Regions from separate parts of the Methylobacterium sp. WL19 genome, predicted to be linked through region 3. Evidence: riboswitches for the same ligand, from Rfam matches in the RefSeq annotation. Region 3 holds a riboswitch; each other region holds the start of a gene.
What was found. Region 3 has a riboswitch for cobalamin ahead of FV220_RS20170 (TonB-dependent receptor). Riboswitches for the same ligand answer to the same signal wherever they lie in the genome.
Positions count from the first base shown of each region.

Region 1: it holds a riboswitch for cobalamin, as region 3 does, so the genes downstream of both, FV220_RS21485 (TonB-dependent receptor) here and FV220_RS20170 (TonB-dependent receptor) in region 3, are expected to answer to the same signal.
Region 2: it holds a riboswitch for cobalamin, as region 3 does, so the genes downstream of both, FV220_RS18220 (TonB-dependent receptor) here and FV220_RS20170 (TonB-dependent receptor) in region 3, are expected to answer to the same signal.
Region 4: it holds a riboswitch for cobalamin, as region 3 does, so the genes downstream of both, FV220_RS07415 (TonB-dependent receptor) here and FV220_RS20170 (TonB-dependent receptor) in region 3, are expected to answer to the same signal.

Region 1 covers NZ_VRVC01000145.1:2,012-7,686, reverse strand. The annotation lists gene FV220_RS21490 (PepSY domain-containing protein) at 1-1,314, opposite strand, end outside; gene FV220_RS21485 (TonB-dependent receptor) at 1,308-3,509, opposite strand; cobalamin riboswitch at 3,810-4,008, opposite strand; gene FV220_RS21480 (TonB-dependent siderophore receptor) at 4,106-5,675, opposite strand, start outside.
Region 2 covers NZ_VRVC01000101.1:46-5,720, forward strand. The annotation lists partial or broken gene FV220_RS18215 (ABC transporter substrate-binding protein) at 1-410, opposite strand, end outside; gene FV220_RS18220 (TonB-dependent receptor) at 419-2,398, opposite strand; cobalamin riboswitch at 2,519-2,731, opposite strand; gene FV220_RS18225 (recombinase family protein) at 3,049-3,642, shown strand; gene FV220_RS26175 (hypothetical protein) at 3,648-4,082, shown strand; gene FV220_RS18240 (hypothetical protein) at 4,804-5,070, shown strand; gene FV220_RS18245 (hypothetical protein) at 5,263-5,675, opposite strand, start outside.
Region 3 covers NZ_VRVC01000125.1:4,972-10,646, reverse strand. The annotation lists gene FV220_RS20175 (DUF1993 domain-containing protein) at 1-38, shown strand, start outside; gene FV220_RS20170 (TonB-dependent receptor) at 85-2,235, opposite strand; cobalamin riboswitch at 2,347-2,549, opposite strand; gene FV220_RS20165 (catalase family protein) at 2,633-3,736, opposite strand; gene FV220_RS20160 (glucan biosynthesis protein) at 3,900-5,375, opposite strand; gene mdoH (glucans biosynthesis glucosyltransferase MdoH) at 5,614-5,675, shown strand, end outside.
Region 4 covers NZ_VRVC01000025.1:35,834-41,508, forward strand. The annotation lists gene FV220_RS07410 (CusA/CzcA family heavy metal efflux RND transporter) at 1-2,543, shown strand, start outside; cobalamin riboswitch at 2,595-2,807, shown strand; gene FV220_RS07415 (TonB-dependent receptor) at 2,955-4,907, shown strand; gene FV220_RS07420 (ABC transporter substrate-binding protein) at 4,991-5,675, shown strand, end outside.

The DNA.
Region 1 (5,675 bases), on a different contig from region 3:
GCCGACGAGGATTGGCAGGTCGAGGCGGTGGAGCGCCGTGAACAGCCAGCGGTTGACGCGGCCGGAGCGGTCGAGCCGGTTCAAGATCTCGCCGCTCTGCGGATCGACGTGAAGCCAGGTGGCGGCCGGGTCGGCGAAGCGCAGGCGCAGGATGGGGAGCGTCCCGCTCGTGAGGGGTGACCAGTACAGGTCATGAGTGTCGAGGCGCTCTACGCCCTCCAGCCTCGCACCCGCCATGGCGAAGCCGGCCGCCGCCGCGATCCGGGCGGTCGAGGGTGCGTCTCCGATCACCCGGCCGCCGGTGCGGTCGAGCCCCGTCGCGACCCAGTGCCCGCCGATCCGCGCGAGATGCAGGCCGAGGGGCGCATGGGCGGCCATCGCCCGCAGGCTCGCGGTCGTGAGGCCGACGGGGCTGTCCGCCCCGGCATGGGCCTCGCGTAGGTCGGCGGGCGGCGCGAGGGAGGTGAACCAGCGGTTCGGGTTCATGGAGAGCCAGCCGCTGAGGATGAAGGTGGTGAGCCCGATCCCGCCGATGAGCCCGGCGAGGTGGTGCCATCGCGCCATCCCGCGATAGGGCGTGACGCGTCCTCGCGCGTAACGCCGCCTCAGGCGCAGGCGCCAGATCCCGAGGACGAGGCCGCTGAGCGCCGTGAAGGCGGCGATGCCGGAAATCCAGAGCACAGCATCGCGCCACAGCTCGGCGCGGGCGCGCAGCGGCGTGAGATAGACCCAGTGGGTGACGGCGCCGACCCAGTTCCAGCCGCGCTCGAACCGCGTCGTGTCGAGCACGATCTCGCCCGTCCTTTCCGAGACGTAGAGCTCCGTGCCGGTCGCGTCGTTCAAGGCGACCTTGTGGAAGGGTCGCAGGGGATCGTAGCGCGCCGTCACCGTCCATTGGTCGCGCTCGACCTCCTCCACGGACGCGCCGGGACCGGCCCCGGTGAGGCGCCGGGCCGCCTCGCCATCGACCGGCCCGGCCGGTGCGCCGGTTCGCGCCGAGAGGGTGATGCGGCGGCCGTCGCTGGCCGACATCCGGTAGAAAGGCTCGTCCCCGCGCATCTCCAGATCGAGGCTGCGGGGCATGCCCTGCAGCCCGGCGGCGGCCAGGGCCTCGTCAGGCGAGACCGCGACCGCCTCCCATGCCATCGGGCGAAGATGCGCGAGACGCTCCGTCTCCGTGAGGCTCGGGAACGGCACGTAGAGCATCACCAGCCCGGAGCCGATCCACAGGGCGAAGAGCAGCCCGGTGGCGATGCCGAGCCAGCGATGGCCGAGGACCAGCCACCGCTTCCCTCGTTTCAGCGGGCTCACCACGCGACGCTGTAGGCCACCTCGAACGAGCGCGGTCGCCCGAGGATCCAGTTGGTGCCGATCCCGTCCACGGCGTTGCCGCTGATGGCGTAGGTTGTGTCGAACAGGTTGTAGACGCGAAGGCTCAGGCGCGAGGCCGGGGTGACCTGATGGTCGAGGCCGAGATGGGCGAGGGTGTAGTCGGGCCGTGGCGCGGTATTGGAGAAGTCGCTGAAGACCCGGCCGACATTCTGCAGCCCGATCCTGGCCTCCCAGTCGCGGGCGAAGGCCCAATTGAGCCAGACATTGGCGACGCGCTCGGGCACGTCGATGGGCTGGTTGCCCGCATAGGACACCGCCCCCTCCCGGAACTCGTCGTATTGCGCGTGGAGCAGAGCGAGGTTGGCGTCGATGCGCCAGCCATCGGGCAGGCGCAGGGCGAGCGCCCCCTCCACCCCGTGCGAGGATTGCCGGCCGACCTGGGTCGAGACATTGGGCTGGCCCGGCACCGCCGAAATCAGCTTGTCCTTGACGATGCGGTAGCCGGCGAGCGTCCATTCGAGGGCGCCGTTCAGCGCGAGGCCCTTGGCACCGACCTCGATCTGCTCGCCGGTGGAGAGGTCGAAATTGGCGTTCGATTGCGACAGGCTGATGAGGCTCCCCACCGGATCGGTGGCGGTGGCGTATTGCACGTAGAGGGCCGAATCCGGCGTCGGGTTGTAGACGAGGCCGAAGCGGTAACTCAGGGCCTCGAACGAGCGCGCGAAGGTGTCGCCGGTCTGCAGGTTGCGCCGGTGCAGGGTCGGCGCGTCGAAGCGCACGCCGGTGAGGAAGGAGAGTTGGTCGCTGAGGATCAGCCGGTTCTCGGCGAAGACCGAGGCCTGGTTGGTGCTGGTGGCATAGGCCGGGCTCGCGCGGCCATTGGCCGGAAACTGTCCGGGATCGTAATTGAACGGATCGACGCTGGTGACGAGGTTGCTGCCCGCGCTGGAGAAGTTGTTGGTGTGGCGGAAATCCACGTGGTTCACGTCGAACCCGATGGCGAACTCGTTGCGGAAGCCGAAGACGTTGCCCTTGAAGGCCGCGTCGAAGCGGTTCCCGACCTGCTCCTGTTGGTGGTAGATTTCGGTATAGCTGGACCGGTCGATGAGGCCCGTGCCGCGATTGAAGCTGTATTGCTCGACATCGAGCCAGTGGCGACGGCTCTGCAGCCGGTAGGCGGTGTTGCGGATGGTGATGTCGGCGCTCGGCGTCCACTCGGTCTTGAGCTGGGTCCAGTTGTCGGACCAGATGACCTTCGCGCCGTCGACATTGTAGTTGTTGTTGCGCAGGGACTGGACGATCCGGCCATCGACCAGCGGCGTGCCCCAGTAGCGGGCGGGCTCCTGGTAGCCGAGATCGTGGCTGAGGGTCACCGCGAGATCGGGGTTCAGCTGGAACAGCAGCGCGCCCGAGACCGCGAGGTTGCGGAAATCCCCGTTCGGGCTGGTCCAGCCGCCGTCGCGGTTGCCGCTGACATTGAGGCGGTAGGCCACCGCATCGCCGATGGGACCGCCGAGATCGACGGCGAGGCGCGCGAGCCCATCCGACCCGGTTGCGGCGCGGGCGGCATGGATCGGCGTGAAGCTCGGCTTCTTCGAGACCACGTTGACCACGCCGCCGATGGCGCCGTCGCCGTAGAGCACGGAGGCCGGGCCGCGCAGCACCTCGATCCTCTCCACGTTCCATGTGTCGAACGGGAAGGTCACGGTGCCGGCGCCCACGAACAGGCGGGTGCCGTCATACAGCTGCTGGATCGAGTTCGGGCCGGCGAAGCCCCGGCTGGAGAAGGCGCCGTTGCCGTTGCCGGGCGACGCGATGGTGGTGATGCCGGTGGCGTTCTGCGTCACCGCCTCGACCACCGTGTTCTGGCCCCGGATGCGCGCGGTCTCGCCGCTGATGACGTCGATGCTGGCGGGCGTCTCCAGCGGCGTCAGGCCAAGGCGACTGGCGCTGCGGGAGGGGGTCGAGAGGTTGAGCCCGACCGGGTTGGCGCGGGTGAGGCCGACCCCGCTCCCCTCCACGGTGAGCTGGTCGAGGGTGACGGCATTCTGGCTGACGGAATCCTGTGCCCGGACCTGACCGGCGAGCAGGGTCGAGCCGAGGAGCGACGCGAGGAAAGCGGTGGCGCGGGCCGTGGATGTCCGGCCGGGGGCGCGGTGGGTGACCTGTCTGGGCATGTTCGTTTTGGCAAACCGGAGTGATCGCTGGCCGAGTGCCGCGCCCCCTCTGCTAAATCGTATGTTATAACGTTACAATACGGCGAACCGGGCAAAATGCCTGCGTGCGGGACCGGACGGTCTCGCCGAAGGCATGCCGTGGAGCGATTCTGTAACGGAAGGAACGGGAACGATCGGGCATCGCAGGCAGACGGCGGGCGCGGCTCAGCGCAGTGGCACGTCACCGCGAACGAAACCGATGCGTTCGCGACATGCGAACGCCCCGACACCCCACCAGGACACCCCGCCCGATGCGTTTCGCGTGTGACCACGACTGACGGCAGGTCTCCTGGCTCGCGGGTCACCGCCCTCTCATCGTCTTCCCAGGTGATCACCCAGTGACGTGTTGATGAAGGACTCGCCGCTTACAGTTGCGGGGGCAGCCGCGGCATCGGACACAAGGTCCTCACCGCGTTCCCTTTTGATCCCCCGAAGAGGAACCGTCATGCTCAAGCTAGTCGAGGCCGGGAGACCGCGTCAACGACGTCACGGCAACAGCCCAAAAGAAAAGCCCCGGATCTTTCGATCCGGGGCCAATCTCATCGGATGCGCGTCGCCTACCAGCGGTAGGTGACGGAGCCGGTGATGCGGCGGCCGTCGCCGTAATTGCAGCCGACATATCCGCCGAGCTGGGCGCAGGTGCCGACATACACTTTGTCGGCCAGGTTGTTGGCGGCCACCTGGAAGCGCCAGTTGTCGAAGGAATAGCGGATCGACGCATCCATCAGGAAGTAATCCGGCACGCGGATGGTGTTGGCCGTATCGCCGAACGTATCGCCGATGTAGCGCACGCCGAAGCCGAAGCCGAGACCACGGAACAGGCCAGTCTGGACGGTATAGTCGGCCCAGTTCGAGATCACGATGTTCGGAACCTGGATCGGCCGGTTTCCGGTCGCGTCGGGCAAGGGGAACGGCGGGATGTCCCTGGTCACCCGGGCGTTGAGGGCGGTGAGCGAACTGAGCAGGCGGAACCCTTCGGCGAGTTCAAGGGTCGCCTCGGCCTCGATGCCGTTCACCGTGATCTCGCCGGTCTGGTAATAGGCTTGCTGCAGTGGATCGGTCCCGTCGAAGGTCAGGGCGTTGGTCTTCTTGGTATTGAAGTAGGTCAGCAGGAAGGTGCTGTTCGATCCCGGAGGCTGGAACTTGATGCCGCCCTCGATGGTCTCGCCGATCTCGGGCTTGGCGGGGCCGATCGAATACGTATCCGGCACGGCCGGGACGAATTGGCTCCGAGTGCTCGACTGGATGTAGAACGGCAGCACGTTGAACGAGCGCGCGGCGGCGACGTAGGGCGTCAGGCCGTTGTCGAAGAGATACGACAGTCCGACGCGGCCGCTATAGGATTCCGCATTCTGGGTGACCCCGAAATTGGTCGGGATCGCGTTCGGGACGCCGATACTGTTCAGCGTCGTACGAACGGCATCCAGGGCGGGGTTCTGCACGTCCGTCCGCGTCTTCACCCAATCGTAGCGGGCGTTGGCGCTGAACAGGAAACCGTTGCCGAACTTCACCTGATCCTGGGCGTAGATGCCGGTCTGCTCCTGCGACAGCCGGCTCAACAGCGTCCTCTGCAGGGGGGCGACGGCCGAGCCATAGGTCGGGTTGAGGACATCGATCGGGCCGACGAGTGCCGGACCCACGCCGGTAATGAGGAAGCTGGGATCGAAGAACGACTGGGTCGGGCCGCCCCTCTGGTCGCTCTTGTTCTGAATGTTGCTGTAATCGATGCCGAGCAAGGCGGTGTTCTTGAACCAGTCGAACACGTGCTCGTGCTGGATCTGGGTATCGACGGTGAAGACGCCGTAATCCTCCAGCCAGGTCTGGGCCGAACGGTTGATGAGCGAGGGTGAAGCCGTATTGTTCAGCCCGGTCGGGTAGATGCTGTTGTAGTTGGTGCTGGCATGGGCGTAGCGCAGATTTTGGCGCACGGTCCATTCGTTGTCGAAGCGGTGCGAGAACTCGTAGCCCGCCATGGCCCGCTCGGACTTGAAGCGGCTGAAATCGGGCTCGCCGAGGAAGCGGTCGCGCAGGTTGGCCTTCAGCGGGTTCGACCCGTTTGTGTAATATTGCGGGATCAAGCGGTACTTATCGCCCGAGACATCCTTCTGGTAATTTCCCAGAAGCGTC
Region 2 (5,675 bases), on a different contig from region 3:
GCCGCGGCGACGGTCCGGATCTGGGCCCGCACCCCCTCGAAGTCGTTGGGTACGCCGAGTTCGAGAAGGGGGAAGCCGACGCGCTTGAGCAGGCCCACCGTGGTCCGCGTCGTGAAGGCTCCGGCCACGACGAGGTCGGGCCGGAGCGCGACGATCTCCTCCGACAGGCCACGGGTCACCGCGATGCCGGTGGCCTCCCGCGCGACGGTGGAGCTGCGCGGGTCATGGGCGAGGTAGGTCACTGCGGTGACCTGGTCGCGGTCGGCGAGCCGCAGGACCAGCTCGTCGGCGCAGAGGTTCATCGAGACGACGTGGACCGGATGCGCCGGCTCGTCTGCCGCCCACCCCGCACCTGACAGACCAGGCCAGACCGCAATCGCTAGCGCAGCCAGCGTCCATCGCATCGACATCGCAATCCTCAGAACGTCGTCACGCGGACGCCGCCGTACACGGCGAGGCCCGGCCCGAGGAAGCCGGTGGGGTTCTCGTAGCGGCGGTCGAACAGGTTATCGATCCGGCCGAACACACTCACCGTCTCGTTCACGTCGTAGTTGACCGCGAGGTTGACCAGGGTGAAGCCCGGGTTCTTCAGCCTCTGGATCGAGAAGTCTCGGTTTCCGTCTACGAAGTGGCCAAGCACGATCACCGTCCCGCTGAAGCTCAGGCCGGGGATCGGCGTCCACTGAGCGGTGGCGCTGCCCTTGTGGCGGGGCCGGCGCAGGAGCTCCTGGTTGGTAATCTCATTCTTGGTCACGGTGTTGGTGTAGTCGACCCGGCCCGAGAGCGTGTCGGTGAACCGGACCGCAACGAAGGCCTCGGCCCCGTAGGATTCGGCTCGCCCGACGTTCTCGTTCGAGGTGAAGCTGGCGTTGGTGTTGATCAGGTTCTTGAAGTCGTTGGCGTAATAGGTCGCGCCGACGAGAACGCGCTCGCCGAGCGGCTGTTCGAAGCCGGCATCGTAGCCGAGGCTCTCTTCCGGCTTGAGGTTGGGGTTGGCGAAGAAGTTGAACGCCGGGAAGCTCTGGAACAGCTGGCTCAGGGTCGGCGCCTTGAAGCCGGTGCCGACGCTGCCTTTGATCCGCGTGTCGGTGAACGGCAGGATGTAGCTCGGGGCGACGCGGAACGTGGTGGCCGGTCCGAAGGCGTCGTTCTCGTCGTGGCGAACGTTGGCGACGAAAGAGGCACGGTCGAACGGCGTCAGCTGTATCTCGCCGTAGCCGGCGGTATTGCCGTTCCTGGCCCGCAGGTTGCCGGAACCGAACGGGTTCGGATCGGTGGTCGACAGGCTCTCGTCGTCACGCTGCGCGCCGAACAGAACGAGGTTGCCGGGCGAGAGCTGGTAGTCGCCGCGGTACTCGTACCGCGTGCGCTCGCCGAGGCCGGCGGTCGGGAGCGGGTTGAACGGGTCGTACGCGTTCTGGACCTGGCGGTTGTAGAGGTTCGAGTAGTTGATCGCGAAGACGTTGTGGAAACCGGCGAACGGTGTCCACTCGGCCTCGTTGCGGGTGAAGACTTGCTGCACGTCCGCCTGGCTGCGCAGGCCGCCCAGCGTCACCGGGAAGGTGCCATAGTCGTCGCCGCTGAAGAGCAGCTTCGAGTTGATGAACCGCGTGATCGAGTTGATTCGGAACGTGTCGGTGAACTGGTAGCCGAACTTCGCCGAGACGGTCTCGTTGTCGTAGTAGTTCGGGCGGGTCGTCGTTCCTGGGGCGACGAGGTTGGGCGGCGTCACAGGCGTTGCGGCAGCCCGGAGATGCTGGATCGACACCGAGTAGTCGAAGCCGTTTTCCGACCCGCTGATCCGGCCGCTCTGGTTGAACGTCCCGAATGAGCCGCCCTCGATCCGCGCGGTTGCCCTGGCCGGTCCTTCGCCACGCTTCGTCGTGAAGGAGATCGCGCCGCCGATGGCGTCGCTGCCGTAGAGGCCGCTCTGGGGACCCCTGAGCACCTCGATGCGGGAGAGGTCGTCGGTCAGGAGTTGCCCAAAGTCGAAGGAGCCGTTCGGGTTCGACGGGTCGGTCGCGTCGATGCCGTCGATGAGCACCTTCACGTGGTTCGAGTTCGAGCCGCGGATGAATACCGAGGTCTGACCGCCCGGGCCGCCGGTCTGCACGACGTTGAGGCCCGGCACCTGCTGGAGGGCATCCGGGACGGTGCGGCGCTGCTGGGCCTCCAGAGTGGCGGCGGTGAGCACGGTGACGCTCGATCCGACCTGGTCGACGGGCGTCGGCACGCCGGTGGCGGAGACGGAAAGCTCGGAGAGCGTGACGGCCGCCTCTGCCCCGCGCGGGACGTCGGCGAAGGGGGCGGCGGTCTGCTGCGCCAGGGCGGATACGGGAAGGGAGGCGCAGGCGAGCGCGAGCGTGCGCAAGCACGCGGATCGAGAGGGGAAGGACACGGGACAAGCCTCGGGCGACGTCTGTGGCACGTCACCGCGAACGAGGCCTGGGCGCTTGCCTGCCGTAAGGACAGCCGAACGCCTCGACACCCATCAGGACACCCCGCCCGATGCGTTTCGCGTGTGACCACGACTGACGGCAGGTCTCCTGGCTCGCGGGTCACCGCCCTCTCATCGTCTTCCCAGGCCCGAAGACCCAGTGACGTGTTGATGATGGGCTCGCCGCTTACAGTTGCGGGGGCAGCCGCGGCTTCGGGGAGGCCCTTTCGGACCTCATCCTCACCGCGTTCCCTTTTGATCCTCCGGGGAGGAACCGTCGGAGATAAGGAGCGCGATCAAAGCGTCCGCCGTCAATGGCACGCAAAGGCTTTCCGACGATGTGTGCCTGGAAGGTTACAGGTCAGCACTTACGAAGGTTTGCCTCGGTGCTATGCAGCGTCCGCTTTTCAAAAATTCGGCCCGAAAGCAGACCTTCGCATAACCACCCAAACGAGACGATCGCGCTATCAGCATCCATGTCCGATATTCGATCGTTTTCCCGACATATGCTGGATGTGCTTCCTAATCGGGGGCAAACGGCTCCGTTTATGTCGGGAAAATATGACTGGTTTTCTATTGCCAGATAAACGTGCTTGAATCACTATCCCGACATGCTCGTCGGATATGCCCGCGTCTCTACCCTCGATCAGAACCTCGACCTGCAGCGCGATGCGCTGACCAAGGCCGGATGCGAACGACTGTTCGAGGAGAAGAAATCTGGAAAGGCCGGCACGAAACGTCCTGAGTTCGATGCCGCTCTCGCCTACCTGCGTCCGACCGATGTGCTCATAGTCTGGAAGCTTGATCGGCTCGGTCGCTCGCTCGTTGAGATGATGCGCACGATCGACAATCTGCGGACGAAGGAGGTTCACTTCCGAAGCCTCACCGAGCAGTTTGATAGCGACACGGCTCACGGTCGCTTCGCTCTGCAGATGCACGGCGCCATGGCCGAGTACTTTCTCGACCTGAACCGCGAGCGGACAATGGAAGGGCTGAAAGCGGCGCTGGCCCGCGGCCGGAAGGGCGGCCGGCCAAAGAAGCTCACCGAGGCTGATATCGAGGTAGGCCGCGCCCTGCTGCAATCCGGCACCATCTCGATCGCAGCTATCGCTAAACGGCTCGGGATCAGTCGGGACACCTTCTACAGCTATTTCCCCCAGGCCCGGGCCCGCAGTCAGGCTGCAGCTACAGTCAGCGAGGCCTGATCTCGATGCCGATCCGGCGCGAACATCGCTTCTTTTATCCAATCGACTGGCCGCAGCTCTCTGCAGTGATACGCTTCCAACGCGCCGGGGGGGCTTGCGAGAGCTGTGGGCGGCCTCATGGAAAGGCTGTCTATCACCTGGGTGATGGACGTTGGTGGGATGCGGAGACCGGCTCCTGGCGCGACGGAACTGGGCACGCCCTAAGGATCCTCCCGAGCTTCGAGGATCTCGGGAGCCTCCGCTCTACCAAAGTCGTGCTGGCAACCGCACATCGCGATCACGACACTGCCAACAATGCGGACAGGAACCTCGCAGCCTTATGTCAGCGCTGCCACATGAACCACGATCGCCCTGAACATCGGCGCCGGCGGTGGCGAACGTTGTTCAGGCGAAGGGCCTCGGGCGACCTGTTTCGGGGGCCGTACTCTGAAGTGCGGTAGCTTCTAGCTGAGGTTGTTGTCGTCAGATTACTGACGCTGTGCACCTTCTGGGTCCCACGAGCTTGCTCGCGGAAGAGTGGAGGGGTGAGATAAACTGCGTCGCCAGCCTCGATCAGATCTGCCCGGGCTGGCAACCGTAGGGTGGCACAGAGCGCGGGAAACGCTCTTTGATGCGCTCGCAACCCCAAGTCCGTAGCGACTCTGGCAGACGGCGGTTCACCTCGATGCCAACCTCGTCGTAGGGCGTTGGGCCAGCGGTGACGTAGCGGTACCAGCCCCAGCCGAGCGTACCGACCCCTGCAAACAGGATCGCGAAGGCCACTGTGACGGCCAGCCCTAACCGCGACTGCGTAGGCCGCACTCCATCTGCCATGCCGGTCAACTCCCTTAACGATTCCGCGAGCCCCATACGACGCACGGGATCGCGGAGCCAACACGCAGCGGTATTCAACAAGTGCTTATGGCACTGCCCTGTGCCTTGTTGGGGACGCTCCTCTTCCTCACGCCATCCGCCCTACCGCCCGCTCCTCACCCACATCGCTACCTTTGCCTTAGGCGACTTCTTCGTGTGGGGTCATGGCCTCCGCTACAGGAGAGTTAATCCACGCCATTGCGTGCGCGCCGGCACGTCAAGAATTAGATCGGCACCCTATCTTAGTCTCATACAGCAACAAACAGACCTGATCCCAGGACTGTAGCGCAAAGGAGCTAAGTCATCCACATGAAGACCCGTATCGCCGCCATCGCCACCGCTCTTGTTCTTGGCGTTGCTCCGATCTCGTCCGCGATGGCTTTCGAGCGTCCGTCCCGCTACACCTCGTTCAACTCGTATGAGGTCGATGCTACTGGCTCGCTTGGTGCCCGCGACAGCGCCTTCTCGCGTAACCCGGCCAACTGCCCGATGAGCTCGGCCGCCGAGGGCAATGCCAACCAGCAGAACTTCCCCGTTCAGCAGTACGGCCAGACCTCCGGCGGGAACCGCTGCTAATCGGTCGATAGGGCTTCGATCATGCAGATGAAGGGTTTCAGCTACGCGATGATCGGCGCGTTCGCCTTCGGCTTTCTCGCAACGGTCGTTGGCTCCGCCAGGACCATGATGGGCCTCTGACGACCGAAAGACTCAGCTGATCGAGCGGCGGGGCGGAAGCCTCGCCGTTTTTCATGCGTGGTCCCTGGTTGATCAATCCTCGTCGAAGAAGCCGGAGTCGGATTTGCGGCCGTCCACGATTGAGAAGCCTTCGCTGGATGGTCGGTCGGCGGCCCATCCAAGGAAGAGATCGACACCTTCACATTGAACAGGACCGGCCAAGCGCGTCGCATCTGCTGTCGGCAGCCCTATGGCGGTGGCGAAGGCCTTGAAGTCCGCAAGGCCGGCATCGCCTGGATCGAATGAATGGACCATCATTACCGCGACGCGGGCGCGGTAGCGTTTCGCCTCGTAGATGGCTGAGGCGGTTCGGTGGAGCAGTTGATAGCGAAGGGGGTTGGTCGCCTCCGTGCTAAGGCCTAGCGTCGTGGAGAGTCGATTCAACCTAGCGATCTTACCCTTCGATCCACCTACAAGCCATTCTGAGACCCGTGGGCCGAACGCCT
Region 3 (5,675 bases):
ACATGTTCGCGTATCTCCGGCCCGGATCGCTGCCATGAGCATGACCGGAGAGCGGCTTGGCTGCCCGCAACCCGCTCCCATTCCTCAAAACCGCCCCGCCACCGTCAACCGCACCGCCATCGGCTCCACCGGATGCAGATGCGTGTCCGCCACCCCGCCGGCGGGCTCTCCCCGCAGCCGCGACTCATAAAAATAATCGATCTGGCTCGCCTTGACGTTGAGCAGGTTGAGGATGTCGAGCTGCACCGTGACGCCGTTGTCGAAATTGTAGCCGATGCGGCCGTTCACCAGGGTGGTGGGCTTCGAGCGGACGGAATTGTCCTCGATGAGCGGGCGTGGGCCGAAATAGCGAAGCCGTAGCGTACCGAACCAGCCCAGCGACTCGCCCAGCGTAAAGCCGGCGGCCGCGATGGCGGTAGGGGCGGCGGGGATGCGGCTCCCCGCAGGGTCGCGGTCGGCAAAGCGCGCATGGGTCACGGTGAGGTCGGCGTCGAGAGCGAGCCAGGGCGTCACCGCGTAGTGGTTGGTCCACTCGATGCCGGTGCGCCGGCTCGGGCGGCTCGGCTCGGTGGTGCCCGCATCACCCACGAACAGGTTCTCGGAATCGAAATCGAGCTGGAACAGGGTCACGGTCGACTCGAGACCGGCGATGGAGCGGTTGCGGATGCCGACCTCCGAGCCCACCGAGCGCACCAGCAGGGGCACCCGGTCGAGGGGGAACAGGGGATTGCCCGGATCGACCGTGATGGTCGCGCCCCGGGCGTCGTTGGAATGGAAACCCTCGCCGTAATTCACGAACAGCTCGGTCTCGGCCCAGGGGCCGAACACGACGCCGAGCTTGGGGCTGACGATGCCGTCCCGCGCATGGCCCGAATTCAGCGGATTGTTCGATCTCACGGTGGCGTCGTAGGCGTCGGCGCGCAGGCCGACGCTGGTGCGCAGCCACTCGGTCCAGCGCAGGCGGTTCTCAAAGTAGAGGGCGGCGCTGCCCTCCTGCACGCGGTCGTCGCGCACGGTGGAGAGGGAGGTGCGCGCCCGCGTGTTGAACAGGCCCACATGGATGTCGTCGAACCGCGCCTGCACGCCGATCTCGTTCTCCATGGCGAGACCGAACAGCTCACCATTGAACACCCGCGCGATCTCGCCGCCGGCGACGGTGCGGCTGTCGAGCTGGCGGAACTGGTCGCCATTGACCGGATCGTTGAGGAAATAGGTGAAGTTGTTGAACAGGTTGAGATTCGAGCGGATGACGTAGGCGCTGGCGCGGGTGACGCCGCCGTCGTCCGACCGGCTCCAGCGGCCCGACAGGGAGAAGCGGCTCGCATTACCCCCATCGCTTGGGTCGAGGGTGCCGAAGCGGCCGATCAGGCCCTCGGAGATCGCCCGCTGAGGGATCTGGTTCGTCGCCGTCCAGCGGTTGGAATAGGCCATGCCGGTGAGGGAGAACCCGTCGAGGGCGGTGCCCTGGCTGTAGCGCAGCACGCCGTTGAGCTTTCGGATGGCGTCCGGCACCACCCAGGGGCCGTCATAGACCTGAGCCTCGCCGGCGGCGAGGAGCGTCCCCTCCCCCAGCGGCGCGGAGGCGATGGTGAGCGCCCGCTTGTAGCCGAAGCTGCCGAGGGAGGTGAGCGCGAGAGGGCGGGGCACCGCGTCGATCGTGTCGATCCGCACCGAACCGGCGGAGGCGAAATCCCCGTCGCGGGCGAAATACGGGCCCTTGTGGAACTCCACCGCGCCGACGAGTTCGGGAATGAGGAAGTTGATGTCGGCATAGCCCTGGCCGTGGCCATGGGTGCGCATGTTGGCGGGCATGCCGTCGATGGTGATGGCGATGTCGCTGCCGTGGTCGAGGTTGAAGCCGCGCAGGAAGTACTGGTTGGCTTTTCCCTCGCCGGAATGCTGCGTGACGATGAGGCCGGGCACGGCTTCCAGTACCTCGCCGGGGCGGGTGACCGGCCGGTCGTTGAGGGCCTTGCCGGTGATGACGCCGGAACTCGACGTCAGCGCGGGAGCGGACAGGGCGCCGAACGCTTCGGCCCCGCCGGCTCCACCCGTGGCCCCGCCGAGGCCGGGACCGGCAGCGGGGGGCGGACGCATGTCGGCGGCCACGGAAAGTTCGTCGAGGGTCGCCTCGGCGATGGTCGCCGCGCCGGACTGGGCGAGGACCGGTGACGCGGATGTCAGCAGCGCGAGGACGAGGAGGGGATGGAGAGCGCGTGGAGGATGGGCAGACACGGGCGAAACCTCGGGCGACGGCAGTGGCACGTCACCGCGAACGAAGCCGATGCGTTCGCGACATGCGAACGCCCCGACACCCCACCGGGACACCCCGCCCGATGCGTTTCGCGTGTGACCACGACTGACGGCAGGTCTCCTGGCTCGCGGGTCACCGCCCTCTCATCGTCTTCCCAGAGGCCGGAGCCTCCAGTGACGTGTTGATGATGGGCTCGCCGCTTACAGTTGCGGGGGCAGCCGCGGCATCGGACGCAAGATCCTAACCGCGTTCCCTTTTGATCCCCCGAGGGGGAACCGTCATCGTCAGGCTAGGTCGGCCGCAACGGGAGGGTCAATGGCGAGATGTTCCCGCATCGACCATCGCCGCCGCCCTGTCGCATCACGGCAACGTCCGGCATCACTCCGGGAGCGAGTCGAGGTTCCTCGGCTCCTCGATGCGGCGGCCGTTTGTCTCGGCCCGGAAGCGTTTGCCCATCTCGTAGGCCGATTTGCGCATGCGCATGATGCCGCCCAGCGGCCGGTGCGCGGCCAGCCCGTGCCACGGGCTGAACGACAGGCCGTCATCGACGAAAGCCGCGCGGGCCTCGCTCCAGCTCGTCTGCGGCGCGGCGGTGAGGGTGGCGATGGTGCGGTAGGGGCTCGTTGCCTCCGACCAGACCACGGAGGCGTCCTCCACCGGCATGTCGTCGAGGTTCAGGCAGAGCTGCGCCCGCAACTCCCAGGTGCCGCCATGGCGGCGGAAATGCGCCAGCACCGCCTCGCGGATCGCATTGGGGGCGCTCGTGTCGTCCAGCGGCTTGTCGGTGAGCGCCGTCAGGTCCGGCGAGACCGGGACGAGCGCGATCTTGGCGATGTGATCGCCGAAGCGCAGCGGAACCTGGCTGTAGAAGCTGTCGCCCAGAATGTGCGTCTCGGGCTGTCCGCCCAGCGTCGCCAGGGCCGGGCTCGGCGAACCGGTGGCCGCCACGACCGCGCTCTGCACGCCGCGCAACGCCGCCGAGGCGACCTTCTTGAGCCCCTCCGCCCGATCCGTGGTTTTGGCGAGGAGCTTCAGGGTCGCCAGGAACTGCTTCGGTCCCGGCGCCGAGAAGGCCGGCCCGTTGACGAGCACGAAATCCTGGGTGGCGTCCCCCTCCGACCCCTCCAGCCGTTCGCCTTCGACACCGACGATCTTGATCGCCACGCCGCGCGGAGTGGAGACGCTGTCGTCCAGGATATCACCGGGGATGGTCGAGAAGCGCATCACCACGGGGTAGCGCCCCGCCTGCGCGAACAGGCCCTGCGCCAGTTCGGGGGATAGGCCGGGCGCCACCTCCAACTCGGCCCTCAAGGCGCCATGCGCCTTGGCATGGACGCTGCGGATGGCATGACCGCCATGGGCGAGGGTCGTCTCGCTGATGGAGCGCATGGTCTCGTTCAGGGACCGGCTGGTCTCGGCCTCGTCGGCGTCAGGGGTCTCGACGGCGGGCGTGTAGCGCAGGTAGGGGGTCTCGATCGCCAAGGGTGCTGCTCCGGGGGATGGCGGATGCCGCGCCCCGAGGCGCTTCTAAGGCCTTGAGGGAACCGGGCGGCTCCGCAACTTGGTGGTGTTCCAAGTTGAGAATCCCCGACCGGTGCTCCCGTTCCGATCCCTGCGGCAACTCGCCAAGTCGTGAAATCGGCGATCAGGCGGCGTTGTCCCAGGTCTCGCTGATCGGACGCCCGCCGCGCATGAGGCGCGCGCGCAGGATGACGTCACCGGGCGGCAGCGGCGTCGGCGGACGCCATTCCACGTAGAGGCGCCAGCCCCCGGTCTGGGGCACCCGCTCCACCACCGGATCGACCATGGCGCCGGCGCTGGCCGAGACCTCGGCCGCGATGTCACCGTCTGGGCCGGTGGGCAGGCCCGGTCCTTCGAAATCGATGACGTAGAGGCGCCGCTCCGGACTCGGCGGCGTGGTCGGCCGCAGGCGCTCGGCCGAACCGACATGGGTGGAGACCACCCGGGCGAGCGCGCTCAGTACGGCGGTGTCCGGTTCGGCCCCGATGGTGGCGAGCGTGTAGGCGAGGTCGAGGGCGCTTCCCGCCGTGACGGGTGCGGCCGGCACGAAGGCGGCGACGATGTTGTCCATGTACTCTTCGCGGGACGGGATCTCGAAGAGCTGCACCGCCCCGGCGCCGAACCCCGCCTGGGGCGTGACCCAGAGGCCGGGCCGGGCCTCGTGTCGGGCCTGGACGTCGAGATAGGCGGCAAAGCTTCGCTCGCGCTGGAGAAGTCCGAACCCATCGAGGGGATCGACCCGGAACGCCGAGATCTGCGGATCGCGCCGTCCGTTGCTCAAGGGACGCCATAGGCGGTCGTCCTTGGTCGCCACCACCAGCCCGTCGGAATCGTGAACCTGCGGCCGGAAATCGTCGAAGGGCGCGGCTCCGCGCGCGCCCGGACCGTTCGCTCCGTGCAAGAACATGCTGGTGAGCGGCGCGAGGCCGAGACGCGGGATCGCGGCGCGGGGATGCAGCGAGGCGGTGACGACCATCCGCGAGGTCTCGCCGGGTTCGACCACGAAGCGGTAGGCGCCCGCGAGGCTCGGCGAATCGAGGAGCGCCAGGATCGTGACGGCGCGGGCCTCGGCCTTCGGCTCGCAGATCCAGAACGCCGTGAAGTCCGGAAACTCCTCCGCTCCCGGACCGCCGGTCTGGATCGCGGCACCGCGCGCCGACAGGCCGTATTCCTGCGTCTTTCCGCGAAGCCGGAAATACGAGGCGCCGAGGAAGACCAGGAATTCCTCCTGGTGAGCCGGCTTCCTATCGTCGAAGGCGTGATGCAGCCGGAAGCCGGCAAAGCCGAGATCGCGGGAAAAGTCCTGCCCGGCGAGGTCGGAGCCGAGATCGAACAGGCCCGACTGGTACAGGATCGGCTGCGGCGGCCCGTCCGGCGGCTGGAGGAACAGGGCGACGCGCTTCTTCTGCAGGAAGCCGCGATGGAACAGCTGCAGCGAGAACGAACCACCGAGGCGAGGGGCCGCGTCGGGGCGGAAGGTGATCGCGCGGTAGCCGTCGTAGCTGAGGCCGGCGAGCGGGGCCGGGAGATCGTCCGGAGCGGGCCGGTAAGGTGAGGCCGCGAGGCGGCGGGCCTGGGCCACGACGCCCTCGAAGGTCATCGGCGCGTCGCGCGGTGGGTCGAGAGTGTCGGCGGCCATCGTTCTGGCGGTATTCAGGTCGACGGCACTAGGCATTATGATGCCTGCTGTCAGACCGAGCGCGGTTCGCAAGGTCTGCCGCCGCGAGAGGGGCTCGCGTCCCGAACGCTCGTCTCCACCGTCGTCCCGTGTCATCGATGCCCTTCGTGTCGTGACGGATGACGGCCCATCTCAGCCTTGATCGAGTGTCCATCGCCCCATGTCCATCACCCGGTTGTCGCACGACGCATCCCAAGCCGGAATCCCGGACCCGGTGATTCC
Region 4 (5,675 bases), on a different contig from region 3:
AGGCGATCCGGTCGAGCAACGCCGACGTCGGCGGCCGTACCGTCGAGCTCTCCGAGTTCGAGTTCGTCGTCCGTGGCCGCGGCTACCTCAAGAGCGTCGCCGACATCGAGAGCATCGTCCTGAGGACGGAGGCGGGCACACCCCTGCGGGTGAAGGACGTGGCTCGGGTCGAGCTCGGTCCCGACGAGCGCCGCGGGATCACCGAGATGAACGGCGACGGCGAGGTCGCCGGCGGGATCGTCCTGCAACGGTTCGGTGCCAACGCCCTGAACGTCATCGAGAACGTGAAGGCCCGGCTTTCCGATGTCGCCGCCAGCCTGCCCGAGGGCACGGAGATCCTTCCGGTCTACGACCGCTCGCACCTCATCGAGGCGGCCATCGAGACCCTCAAGGGCACGCTGATCGAGGAAAGCGTCATCGTAGCCCTCGTCTGCGTCGTGTTCCTGCTCCACGTCCGCAGCGCGCTGGTGGCGATCCTGATGCTGCCGGTCGGCATCCTCATGGCGTTCGCGGGCATGAAGGCCCTCGGGCTCGGGGCCAACATCATGAGCCTGGGCGGCATCGCCATCGCGGTGGGCGCCATGATCGACGCCGCCATCGTGATGATCGAGAACGCCCACAAGCACCTGGAGCGGGCGGACCCCGGCAAGCGCCGGGTCGAGATCCTGATCGAGGCCGCAAGCGAGGTCGGGCCGTCGCTGTTCTTCTCGCTCCTCATCATCACCGTGAGCTTCCTGCCGATCTTCACGCTAGAGAGCCAGGAGGGCCGCCTGTTCGGTCCGCTGGCCTTCACCAAGACCTTCGCCATGGCCGCGGCGGCGGTGCTGTCCCTGACACTCGTCCCGGCGTTGATGGCTTTATTCGTCCGGGGCCGGATCATTCCGGAGCACCGCAATCCGGTGAACAGACTCCTGATCTGGATCTACCGACCGCTCATCGCAGGCGTCCTGCGGGCGCGGGTGCTCACCATCCTGTTGGCCCTCGTCGTCCTGGCGGCGACGGCATGGCCGGCGAGCCGGCTCGGCTCCGAGTTCATGCCCGACCTCGACGAGGGCACCTTGATGTACATGCCGACCACGCTGCCGGGCATCTCGGTGACCAAGGCCGGGGACCTGCTCGCCACCCAGGACAGGATCATCAAGTCGTTCCCCGAGGTCGCCTCGGTCTACGGCAAGGCCGGTCGGGCCAACACCGCGACCGACCCGGCGCCGTCCGAGATGTTCGAGACCATCGTCAACCTGAAGCCGAAGGCGGAGTGGCGACCCGGGGTCACGACGGCGAGCCTGAAGGCCGAGATGGACGCCGCGCTCCAGTTCCCCGGGGTCTCGAATGCCTGGACCCAGCCGATCCGCGCCCGCATCGACATGCTCTCGACCGGCATCCGTACGCCGGTCGGGATCAAGGTGCTGGGGACGGACCTTTCCGAGATGGAGAAGGTCGCCCGCCAGGTCGAGGCGGTGGTGAAGGCGGTGCCGGGCACGTCGAGCGCCTACGCCGAACGGGTGCAGGGCGGCTACTTCCTCGACATCACCCCCGACCGCGAGGCGCTGGGCCGGTACGGGCTGACCGTCGGCGACGTGCAGGACGTGATCGGGATGGCGCTCGGCGGCGAGAGCGTCACCAACACCGTCGAGGGCCGCGAGCGCTACACCGTCAACGTACGCTACCCGCGCGCCTTCCGCTCCGACCCGCGCTCCATCGCCTCCGAGGTTCAGGTGCCGATCCCGGGTGGGGGCACGGTACCGCTCGGTGAGGTCGCCAAGGTTCAGTTGAACCGTGGCCCGACCCAGATCCGGACCGAGAACGGGCAACTCGCGGTCTTCATCTACGTCGACGTCGCCGGTCGCGACCTCGGGGGCTACGTCGCCGAGGCGCGGGCGGCGGTCGCCAAAGAGGTGAGCCTGCCGCAGGGTACCCTCGTGCAGTGGAGCGGTCAGGTCGAGTACCTCGACCGGGCGACGGCCCGGCTCAAGGTCGTGGTGCCGCTGACGCTGCTGATCGTGTTCCTGCTGCTGTACCTCAACTTCCGTCGACTGACCGAGACCCTGATCGTGATGCTGTCGCTGCCGTTCGCGCTCGTCGGCGGGGTCTGGCTGATGTGGTGGATGGGCTTCAACCTGTCGGTGGCGGTGGCCGTCGGCTTCATAGCACTGGCAGGCGTCGCGGCCGAGACCGGGGTGATCATGCTGGTCTACCTCGATCATGCGCTGGCCGAGATCCGGGCCGGATGCGACCGCGCCGGACGGGCACTCACCCGTGCCGACCTGCGGAGGGCCATCATGATCGGCGCGGTGGAGCGGGTGCGTCCGAAGATGATGACGGTGGTCGCCATCATGGCCGGGCTCCTGCCGATCCTGTGGAGCACCGGATCGGGCTCTGAGGTTATGCAGCGGATCGCGGTCCCCATGATCGGCGGCATGGTCTCGTCGACCGTCCTGACCCTCGTGGTAATCCCTGCGGTCTACGGCCTGGTGAAGGGCTGGGGACTGCCGCGGTCCGAACCGAATGCCATCGACCCCGAGGCCCGACTTGTAACGTTATGAACACACAGGGCGGAAAACCCCGAAGCGACATTGACGCTGGGCCATTCCCTCAGGTCCTGTATGTCCGACGGTTCCTCCCCGGAGGATCAAAAGGGAACGCGGTGAGGATGAGGTCCGAAAGGGCCTTCCCGAAGCCGCGGCTGCCCCCGCAACTGTAAGCGGCGAGCCCATCATCAACACGTCACTGGGTCTTCGGGCCTGGGAAGACGATGAGAGGGCGGTGACCCGCGAGCCAGGAGACCTGCCGTCAGTCGTGGTCACACGCGAAACGCATCGGGCGGGGTGTCCTGATGGGTGTCGAGGCGCCCGGCTGCCCTAACGGCAGGCAAGCGCCCAGGCCTCGTTCGCGGTGACGTGCCACAGACGTCGCCCGAGGCTTGTCCCGTGTCCTTTCCTTCCCGAACCGCGTGCTTGCGCACGCTCGCGCTCGCCTGCGCCGCCCTTTCCGGTCCCGTGCTCGCGCAACAGGCCGCCGCCCCCTTCGCCGATGTCCCGCGCGGGGCCGAGGCGGCCGTCACGCTCTCCGAGCTTTCCGTCTCCGCCACCGGCGTGCCGACGCCCGTCGACCAGGTCGGATCAAGCGTCACCGTGCTCACCGCCGCCACCCTGGAGGCCCAGCAGCGCCGCACCGTCCCGGATGCCCTCCAGCAGGTACCGGGCCTCAACGTCGTGCAGACCGGCGGCCCGGGCGGTCAGACCTCGGTGTTCATTCGCGGCTCGAACTCGAACCACGTGAAGGTGCTCATCGACGGCATCGACGCGACCGACCCGTCGAACCCGAACGGCTCCTTCGACTTCGGGCAACTCCTGACCGACGACCTCTCCCGCATCGAGGTGCTCAGGGGTCCCCAGAGCGGCCTCTATGGCAGCGACGCCATTGGAGGCGCGGTCTCCTTCACGACGAAGCGTGGCGAGGGACCGGCCAGGGCCACCGCGCGGATCGAGGGCGGCTCGTTCGGTACCTTCAACCAAAGCGGCAGGATCAGCGGGTCGGAGGACGGCTTCGACTATTCGGTCTCGATCCAGCACTTCCGTGCGGCCGCGACGCCGGTGACGCCGCCGAACCTCGTCCCGCTCGGCCGGGCGATCCATCCGAATTTTTACGACAACGAGACCGTCTCGGCGAAGTTCGGCTACCAGTTCACCGACACCTTCCGCATCAACTCGGTGACGCGCTTCATCAATTCCCGTCTCCTATTCACGGGAACCGACTACAGCACCTTCCCAGCCTTCCCGGCGGCGTTCCGGAGTGCCGCCGACGTGCAGCAGGTCTTCACCCGCAACGAGGCCGAGTGGACACCGTTCGCTGGGTTCCACAACCTCTTTGCGATCAACTACTCGAACTTGTTCAACAGACAGCAGGGCCCCCTCGACCCCCTTGCGACGCCGGACGCGACGACGGGCCTGGGCGAGCGCACGCGCTACGAGTACCGCGGGGACTACCAGCTCTCGCCCGGCAACCTCGTCCTGTTCGGCGCTCAGCGTGACGACGAGAGCCTGTCGACCACCGACCCGAGCCCGTTCGGGGCCGGCAACTTGCGGGCGAGGAACGGCAACACGGCCGGCTACGGGGAGGTGCAGCTGACGCCCTTCGAGCGGGCGTCGTTCGTTGCCAACATCCGCCACGACGAGAACGACGCCTTCGGGCCGGCCACCACCTTCCGCGTCGCGCCGAGCTACATCCTGCCCTTCACCGAGACCCGGATCAAAGGCAGCGTCGGCACCGGCTTCAAGGCGCCGACCCTGAGCCAGCTGTTCCAGAGCTTCCCGGCCTCAAACTTCTTCGCCAACCCGAACCTCAGGCCGGAGGAGAGCCTCGGCTACGACGCCGGCATCGAGCAGCCCCTGGGGGACCGCGTCCTCGTCGGAGCGACCTACTACGCTAACGATTTCAAGAACCTCATCACCTCGAACGCGACGTTCACTTCGAACGAGAACGTCGGCCGGGCCGAATCGTACGGGGCGGAAGCCTTCGTCGCTGTCCGGTTCTCCGATACCCTTACGGGCCGGATCGACTACACCAACACGGTGACCAAGAACGAGATCACCAACCAGGAGCTCCTGCGACGGCCCCGCCACAAGGGCAGCGCGACGGCCTTTTGGACCCCCCTCCCGGGCCTGACCGTCAGCGGGACCGTGATCGTGCTCGGCCACTTCGTCGACGGCAACCGCGACTTCTCGGTGGCCCGGCTCAAGAACCCGGGCTTTACCCTGGTCAACCTCGCGGTGAACTACGACGTCAGCGAGACGGTGAGCGTGTTTGGGCGGGTCGATAACCTGTTCGACCGCCGCTACGAGAACCCCACCGGCTTCCTCGGGGCAGGCCTCGCCGTGTACGGCGGCGTCCGCCTGACCGCGTTGTGAGACCGCCGATGGCAAGACGGTCCGGCTTCGCGGTCCTGACGGTGATGCTGGCGGTCAGCCAAACCTGGTCGATTGCCGGTAGGATGGCCGCCCCAGCATCCGGGGAACCCCGGCACGTCGTCTCGATGAACCTCTGCGCGGACGAGCTCGTCCTTCGGCTTGCCGACCGCGATCAGGTCGCCGCCGTGACCTACCTCGCTCAAGACCCGCGCGGCTCGACCGTCGCACGGGAGGCCGCCGGCATCGCGGTGACGCGCGGCCTGTCGGAGGAGATCGTCGCCCTGCGGCCCGACCTCGTCGTCGCCGGTGCCTTCACGACACGGACTACGGTGGGCCTTCTGAAGCGCGTCGGCTTCCCCCTTCTCGAACTCGGCGTACCCACCGACTTCGAGGGGGTGCGGGCCCAGATCCGGACCGTCGCCGCGGCCCTCGGGCACCCGGCGCGCGGCGAGGTGATGGTCGCGGACCTCGACGCGCGGCTGGCCCGGGTGATGCCGGCGGCCAAACCCTTGCGGGCCCTCGTGATGCGTCCGAACGCCTTCACGGTGGCACCCGGCAGCCTTGGCGACGCGGTGATCCGTGCCGCCGGCCTCGCCAACGTCGCCGCCGAACTCGGTCGCGACCGTTTCGGCCAGGTCCCGCTGGAAGCGGCGGCCTTGGCCGACGCCGACCTCATCGTCCTTGACGAGGGGGAGCCCGGCGCGCCGTCGCTGGCCGATGCCCTGCTGCATCATCCCGTCCTCGACACGCTACGCCGGCAGGGTCGCA